2 regions of the Dactylosporangium sp. CS-047395 genome follow, and region 2 is predicted to be linked to the other one. Evidence: riboswitches for the same ligand, from Rfam matches in the RefSeq annotation. Region 2 holds a riboswitch; the other holds the start of a gene.
What was found. A riboswitch is a leader RNA that binds a small molecule or an ion and turns the genes downstream of it on or off. The one in region 2 is predicted to bind glycine.
Positions count from the first base shown of each region.

Region 1 (3,993 bases), 950 kb from region 2:
AGGCCCGCCCGATCGCCTCCGGGGGCTCGAAGCCGGCGGCGACCTCCTCGCGGTACCGGGCCACGAGCAGCAGGCCGTAGTCGATCGACAGGCCGAGGCCGAGCAGAGTACACACGGTGACGACGTTCTGGTCGAGGTCGGTGACCCGGCTGAACAGCCACAGCAGCGGCATGGCAGCGGCGATCGAGACGACCGCGGCGAGCACCGGCAGCCCGGCCGCGACCAGGCCGCCGAAGACGAACACGAGCACGACCAGGGTGAGCGGCAGCGAGATCAGCTCGGCCCGGCCGATGTCCTGCTGCAGCGTGCCGCGCACGTCGGCGTTGAGGATCGGGCTGCCGCCGACCTCGACGGTGGCCTGCGGTACACCGGAAGCGGCCAGATCGGCGTCGATCCGGTGCAGCCGGCTCCGCAGCGTGTCCAGGACGTCGGAGCGCTCGCTGTTCTCGAGCTTGTCCAGCGTGACGACCACGATCAGGCCGTGGCCGTCGGTGGCCAGGTAGGCCGGGGCCTGCGCCGCGGGAACCGAGAACGGGGTGGCCACCGAGGTCACGCCGGACGCCCCGGTCAGGTCGGCCGCGGCGGCGTCGACGGCCGACTTCACCGCGGGCGCCTTCGGGTCGACGTCGTCGAGCAGCCCGATGACCGTGCCGCTGGAGTCGTTACCGGTGGCGATGGCATCCATGCCGTCGATCGACTCGACGTGCTTCGGGTTGCTCGGGTCCGCGATCGCCGAGAACACGGGCCCGAAGCTGAGCCCGCCGAGCACGACCACGACCAGCCAGAGGCCGATCACCGACCAGCGGTGCCGGAAGCAGAACCGTCCGATGCGCGCCACCACGCCCAGTGCCATGCCCGAAAGCTTCTCACTAGCACTCGATCACGGTGACGGCCAGCCCTCCTCGGGCGGTCTCCTTGTACTTCACGGACATGTCGCGGCCGGTCTCGCGCATGGTCTTGACCACTTTGTCGAGGGTGACGTGGTGGGCGCCGTCGCCGTTGAGGGCGAGCCGGGCCGCGTTGACCGCCTTGACGCTGGCGATCGCGTTGCGCTCGATGCACGGGATCTGCACCAGGCCGCCGACCGGGTCGCAGGTCAGGCCGAGGTTGTGCTCGAGGCCGATCTCGGCCGCGTTCTCGACCTGGCCGGGGCTGCCGCCGAGGGCCTCGCACAGCCCGGCCGCGGCCATGGCGCAGGCCGAGCCGACCTCGCCCTGGCAGCCGACCTCGGCGCCGGAGATCGAGGCATTGCCCTTGATGATGATCCCGACGGCCGCGGCGGCGAGCAGGAACCGGACCACGCCGTCGTCGTCGGCGCCCGGCACGAACCGCGTGTAGTAGTGCAGGACGGCCGGGATGATGCCGGCGGCGCCGTTGGTGGGCGCGGTGACGACCCGGCCGCCGGAGGCGTTCTCCTCGTTGACGGCCAGGGCGTACAGGTTGAGCCAGTCCATGACGTGCAGCGGGTCGGACATGTCCGATTTGTGCGACAAGTCGGCGTGAAGTCGAGGCGCCCGCCGGCGAACTTGCAAACCCCCGGGCAGGACGCCCTCCGGGCGGGTGCAGCCGTTGTGCACGCACTCCTGCATCACCGACCAGATGTGCAGGAGTTCGGCCCGGATCGCGGGCTCCGAGCGCCAGGACAGCTCGTTGGCCAGCATCACGTCCGAGATCGAGCGCCCCTCGCAGTGGGCGAGCAGCTCGCCGCCGGTCGTGAACGGGAACTTCAGCGGCACGTCGGCCTCGGCGATCACCCCGTCCGGTCCGACCACGAAACCGCCGCCGACCGAGAAGTACGTGCGGGCCAGCAACTCCTCCCCCGCACCGTCCCACGCGGTGAACCGCATGCCGTTGGGGTGCTCGGGGAGGCTGCGGCGACGGTGCAGTACAAGATCGGCGTCTGGATCGAAGGCGATGGCGTGCTCGCCGAGGAGCGCGATCCGCCCGTCGCGCCCCGCCTCGGCCTCGGTGTCCACGGTGGCCGGGTCGGCGCCCTCCAGGCCGAGCAGGACCGCCTTGGGCGAGCCGTGCCCGTGCCCGGTCGCCCCGAGCGACCCGAACAGCTCGGCCTTGACCCGCCCGACCCGCGGCAGCAGCCCGTCGTCGGCCAGGCGGGCGGCGAAGCGGCGGCCGGCGCGCATCGGCCCGACGGTGTGCGAGCTGGACGGGCCGATGCCGATGGAGTACAGGTCGAAGGCGCTGAGCGTCACGGAAGGCTCCCCTGGTGTCGAGGGTGGGCCTCCCCGCTCTGTCATCGAATGCCTGAGAGCTTCACCGCCGTGGTGGGCGGTTTGCACCGTGGGCGCGGGACGCGGCGTCCCGGCTTTTCAGAGTCGCCTACCCGCGGCGGTACGTGGGCCTGAGAGATTCCCGGGGAGGAGTTGCTCCTTCGGCGCCCCTGTTGCCAGAGGACTCTCCCGTCGCAGGTGATGCGGCGTGCTATGCGGTTGTCAGGCCGACGGTACACTGATCCGCGGAACTCCGGATTCCGCCCCCGTGGAGACACGTCGCAGATGGGGGCGGGACCTCGCGTAAGTCGCGAGGAGGAGGTGGCGACAGCACTGGATGCCTGCTGCCCACCTTCAGGGAGTACCGAATCATGGAACTTGGTCTTGGCCTGCCCGTCAGCGACCCGCCGCGGCTGCTCGACTGGGCCCGCCGCGCCGAAGCCGCCGGTTTCGCGAGCGTCGCGCTGCTGGACCGGCTCGCCTACGACAACCCCGAACCGCTCGTCGCGCTCGCCCTGCTGGCCGGGGCCACCACGCGCATCCGGCTGCAGACCGAGGTCCTGCTGGCCCCGCTGCGCGGCACGGCCCTGCTGGCCAAGCAGGCGGCCACCCTCCAGCTGATGTCCGGCGGCCGGTTCCGGCTCGGCGTCGGCGTCGGCGGGCGCGCGGACGACCACGCGGCCGCGGGCGTGCCACTCTCCCAGCGCGGCGCGGTGATGGACCGGATGCTGGGCGACCTGCGGGCGATCTGGGGCGGGGCGCCGTACCCGACGACGCCCATCGGCCCGTCCGCCGCTCCGCCGCTGCTCATCGGCGGCTTCGCCCCGGCCGCCCTGGCCCGGGTGGCCCGCTTCGAGGCCGGCTTCCTGTGCGCGGCGCCGCTGCAGTGGGCCGGAAAGCTGGTCGACACGGTCCAGGAGCAGTGGCGGGCCGCCGGTCGCGCGGGCCGGCCCCGGCTGGTCTGCCAGGTGAACGCGGCCACGCCGGCGTCGCTCGATCGGGCCCGCGGGGCGGCCGCCGCGTACTACGCCTTCACCGGCCGCGAGGGCTGGGGCGAGCCGATCAGCGACCCCGGGCAGCTGGCCGAGACCGTGGCCGCCTACCGGGAGTTCGGCGCCGACGAGCTGATCCTGTACTGCTGGGGCGACGACCCCGGCCAGATCGAGCTCCTCGCCCGGCATGCGAAGCTGTCGTGATGGCGCGTATCGGCGTGATGTTGCCGCGGGACCTGCCCGCGGATCGGGTGCTGGCCTACGCCCGCCGGGCCGAGGAGCTCGGCTTCGACGAGCTGTGGGTGGTCGAGGACCTCGGCTTCCGCGGCGGCGTGGCGCAGGCCGGCGCGGTGCTGGCGGCCACCGAAAGGATCGTGGTCGGCATCGGCATCCTCCCCGCGGGCGCCCGCAACGCCGCCTTCGCCGCGATGGAGCTGGCCACCCTCGCGCAGCTGTTCCCGGGCCGGTTGATCGCCGGCATCGGCCACGGCATGCCGGCCTGGATGCGCTCGGTCGGCGCCCACCCGGCAAGCCCGCTGACCCTCCTGCGCGAGTTCACCGTCGCCGTGCGCACCCTGCTGCGCGGCGAGCCGGGCCCGCCCGCCGGCCGCTACGTCCGGGTCGAGGGCGTCACCATCGAACAGCCTTCGCTGGTACCCCCTGTGGTCCTCGGCGTCCGCGGCCCGAAGTCCATCGCCGTGGCGGGCGAGGTCTCCGACGGGCTGCTGCTGGCCGAACCGGCGGCGCCCCCGTACATCGCCGGCGCCGTCGCC
Region 1 covers NZ_CP192015.1:8,666,098-8,670,090, forward strand. The annotation lists gene ACQP00_RS40455 (MMPL family transporter) at 1-853, opposite strand, end outside; gene ACQP00_RS40460 (L-serine ammonia-lyase) at 870-2,210, opposite strand; glycine riboswitch at 2,239-2,337, opposite strand; glycine riboswitch at 2,338-2,430, opposite strand; gene ACQP00_RS40465 (LLM class flavin-dependent oxidoreductase) at 2,600-3,424, shown strand; gene ACQP00_RS40470 (LLM class flavin-dependent oxidoreductase) at 3,424-3,993, shown strand, end outside.
Region 1: it holds a riboswitch for glycine, as region 2 does, so the genes downstream of both, ACQP00_RS40460 (L-serine ammonia-lyase) here and gcvP (aminomethyl-transferring glycine dehydrogenase) in region 2, are expected to answer to the same signal.

Region 2 (3,993 bases):
GTGCTCAGCGCGGTCCTCGGCGGGATCGCCGTGGCGGACACCCCTTCCGACGACGCGACCTCGGACTGGGCGCGGCTCACCTCGCTGTGGCGCTCCTGGTTCCCGTCGAAGTCCCTGCTCGGCCTGGCCGGCGTCATTCACGGCACCCGGAACGGAACGACCGTCGAATTCCACCGCGCGACCGGCGTCGAGTACGGCGGGCCGGAGGTGGCGCGGGACGCGGTGTACGAGGCCGCCGTGGTCGCGGTCGGGCTGGCCGACGACCTGACCGCGGGGCTGGCCACGTATCTGGTCGGCCGCTCCGAGCCGGGCGGCCACGTGATGATGCGGCGGGCCCTGGACTTCCTGGACGCTGCGGGCTTCGACACGCACTGGGAGCGGCTGGCGCTGGACGTGCGCGAGGGTGGGGTGCTGCCGCCGAACCTGGACATCGTGCCGAACTCGGCGTTCGCCGATGCCGTCCTGCTGGCCGGCTCCCAGGCGTTGCCGGAGGTCTGGGAGGCTCCGGGCACGCTCGCCGAGCTCGAGCGCCTGCCGCCGGTCGACGCCGGCACGCTGATCGGCGTGACGGCGGCTACGAACCAGCTCTGGCTGATGAACCAGCTCAGGCTGGTCTCCCGGCGGGACGAGCCGCTGCGCTCGCCGGTCGCGGGGCCCTCCTGCGCGCCGCGCGGTACGGCAACGCCTGGCCGGACCCGCCAGAGCTGGCCCTCGGCGGGGCCACCCTCGAGGCCGCAGTCCAGTACGCGCTCATCCTCGCGCAGGCGGGCCGGGACCTCGACGCCGTCGATCGGACGATCGCCGGGCTCATCGGTGTGCCCGAGCGTGTCGCCGCGCTGCCCGAGGAGACCTGGCTGGAGCTGCTGCGCCTCCTCGACCGCCTCCCACACTCGGCGGCCGCGCTGCTCGACGCCGTGGCCGGGTCCGCGGATGAGCGTCACGTCCTGGCCCGGCTCGTCGTGGACCCGCGGGCCTGGACCGACGACAACTGGGCCGCGTACGACGTCGTCGGCCAGGCCGGGGCCGCGGTGCTCGCCGTGCTGCTCCGGGCGGCCCGTCGGCACGGCACCGCGCAGGCATTCGTCGAGTTCCTGGAGCACCCGGCCGACGACCTCCGGCCCGGCATCCGGCGCCGGCTCGGTCTCGCGGCGGAGCCGTCCGGGCACGACCCCGATCTGCCCGGTGACCTGGAGTGGTTGTTGCGGGAGCTCGGCGCTAGCGGAACAGCGCGATCGTGAAGTCGCCGCCGTCCGGGTGGTAGCTGTGGTCGATCCGCCAGCGGGTGGTGAGGGCGGCGGCGAAGCGGGCCAGGACGGCCGGGTCGGCGTACAGCTCGTCGGCCGCTCGCGCCTCCGGGGGGCGCTGGGCGCTGAGGAAGGTGACGGCCGCGGCTCGGCGGGAAATGTCGTACGCGTGTTCTAAAATGCTGAGGTAGTAGAGGGGATCGGCCGGATCGGCGAACTGGAAGATCCCGCTGGCGAACACGAAGTCGTAGCGGCCGCCGGGGGCCTGGCCCGGTGGGAGCAGCGACACCTCGGGGACGCCGCGGGACTCGGCCAGGGCGACCATCCGCGGGTCCAGGTCGACGCCGGTGTAGTCCAGCGGGAGGTGCATGGCGCGGAGGTGGAAGAACAGGTCGCCGGGGCCGCAGCCCCAGTCGAGGACGGTGCCGCCGGCGTAGTCCGCGGTGCGGGTGAGGGCGTCGAAGCGGGCGCGCTGCAGTTCGGCGCTGCCCCAGCCGGCGACGCGCCACGACGGGCCGTCGAGGCCGGCGTGGAAGGCGGCGATCGTCTCGGCCCGCCCGGTCCGGGCTCGATCCGGCCCGTCGTGGTCGGCGCCGTCGTGGTCGGGGCCGTCGTGGTCGGGGGAGTCAGGCATCGAGGGGCTCCGCGCGGTTCAGGATCTCGTCGACGGTTTCGGACGGGTGAGGCCGGTCGGCGCGCCTTCGGTCGCTTGGGTTGCCTCGCCGGTCGGGCTGCCGGGCGGCGAGCTGCCATGCGGACCGCTCGGGACGCGGGGCCGGCGCAGGTGTGCGAGGCTGGTTCTCGGACCAGGACGCGGCCACCGGAACCTGAAGCACATCCCGCCGGTCGGAGTTCGAACCCGGGCCGGGTGCGCGGGAGCCGGCGATCGCCGAGGAGATCGTGTGCTTCGCCACGATGGTCAAGTCCTGCACAGTTGGTAGGGTAGGACTGCCGGCAATACCCGTGCGGGAGAGATCGCTGGGCAGGAACACAGCGACGCCGAAGGGGCAAATCCTCCCCGGAACCTCTCAGGCACAAAGGACCGCATCGGGTTGGCACCTCTGGAGTAAGCGACAGAGGGGGAGGACGCGCATCCGTCCGCCCCTGTCCGCGACCCAGAGAGTGTGGCTATATGTCCAATTTTGCCGCGCGGCACATCGGCCCCAGCGCCGACGAGCAGGCCCGCATGCTCAAGACCGTCGGGTACGAGACGGTCGAAGAGCTCATGAGCGCCGCCATCCCCGGCTCGATCCGGTGGCACCAGCCGCTCGAGCTTCCGCCGGCCGCGTCCGAGGCTGAGGTGCTCGCCGAGCTGCGGGCGCTCGCGGCGGCGAACCGGCCGCTCGTGTCGATGATCGGCGTCGGGTACTACGGGACGCACACCCCGCCCGTGATCGTGCGCAACGTGCTCGAGGACCCGGCGTGGTACACGGCCTACACACCGTACCAACCGGAAATCTCTCAGGGGCGGCTCGAAGCGCTGCTGAACTTCCAGACCGTCGTGGCCGACCTGACCGGGCTGCCCGTCGCCGGTGCGTCGCTGCTGGACGAGGCGACCGCGGCCGCGGAGGCGATGACGCTCGCGCGGCGCTCCTCCAAGGTCAAGGCCGACGTGTACGTCGTGGACGCCGACGTCCTGCCGCAGACGCTCGCCGTCATCCGGACCCGGGCCGAGCCGCTCGGCATCGAGGTGCGGGTGCTCGAGCTGGGCGCCGAGGAGCTGCCGGAGGCGTTCTTCGGGCTGCACCTGCAGTACCCGGGCGCGTCCGGGGCGGTCCGCGACCACGAGGCGCTCGTCGCGCTGGCCCACGAGCGGGGCGCGATCGTCACCGTCGCCGCCGACCTGCTGGCCCTGTGCGTGCTGCGCGAGCCGGGCGCGATCGGCGCGGACGTCGCCGTCGGCAGCGCCCAGCGCCTCGGCGTGCCGATGGGCTTCGGCGGCCCGCACGCCGGGTACATCTCGGTCCGCCAGGGCCTCGAGCGCACCCTGCCCGGCCGGCTCGTCGGCGTGTCGAAGGACGCGGGCGGCGCCCCGGCCTACCGCCTCGCGCTGCAGACCCGCGAGCAGCACATCCGCCGCGAGAAGGCGACCAGCAACATCTGCACCGCGCAGGTGCTGCTCGCCGTCACCTCCAGCATGTACGCGGTCTACCACGGCCCCGACGGGCTGCGGGAGATCGCGGCGCGCACCCACGACATGGCCGTCCGGCTGGCCGCGGGGCTGCGCGCGGGCGGGATCACCGTCGAGCACGGTGCCTTCTTCGACACGATTTCCGCGGTTGTACCGTCCGGTGCCGACGCCGTCGTCGCCGCAGCCGCGGAGCGCGGGATCAACCTGCGGCGCGTCGACGCCGACCGGATCGGGATCGCCTGCGACGAGACGACCACCTTCGGCCACCTGCGCGACGTGCTCGCCGCGTTCGGTCTCGGGCACGCCGACGTCACCGGGCTCGACACCACCGACGCGGTCCCGGCCGAGCTGCGCCGCGCGTCGTCCTACCTGACGCACCCGGTGTTCTCCAGCCACCGCTCGGAGACGGCGATGCTGCGGTACCTGCGCAAGCTCTCGGACAAGGACTACGCGCTCGACCGCGGCATGATCCCGCTGGGCTCCTGCACCATGAAGCTCAACGCGACGGCCGAGATGGAGCCGATCACCTGGCCCGAGTTCGCCGACGTGCACCCGTTCGCGCCGGTCGAGCAGACCCAGGGGTACCGCCGGCTGATCGCGGACCTCGAGCGCTGGCTG
Region 2 covers NZ_CP192015.1:7,719,212-7,723,204, reverse strand. The annotation lists gene ACQP00_RS36415 (class I SAM-dependent methyltransferase) at 1,216-1,878, opposite strand; gene ACQP00_RS36410 (hypothetical protein) at 1,871-2,176, opposite strand; glycine riboswitch at 2,201-2,299, shown strand; gene gcvP (aminomethyl-transferring glycine dehydrogenase) at 2,377-3,993, shown strand, end outside.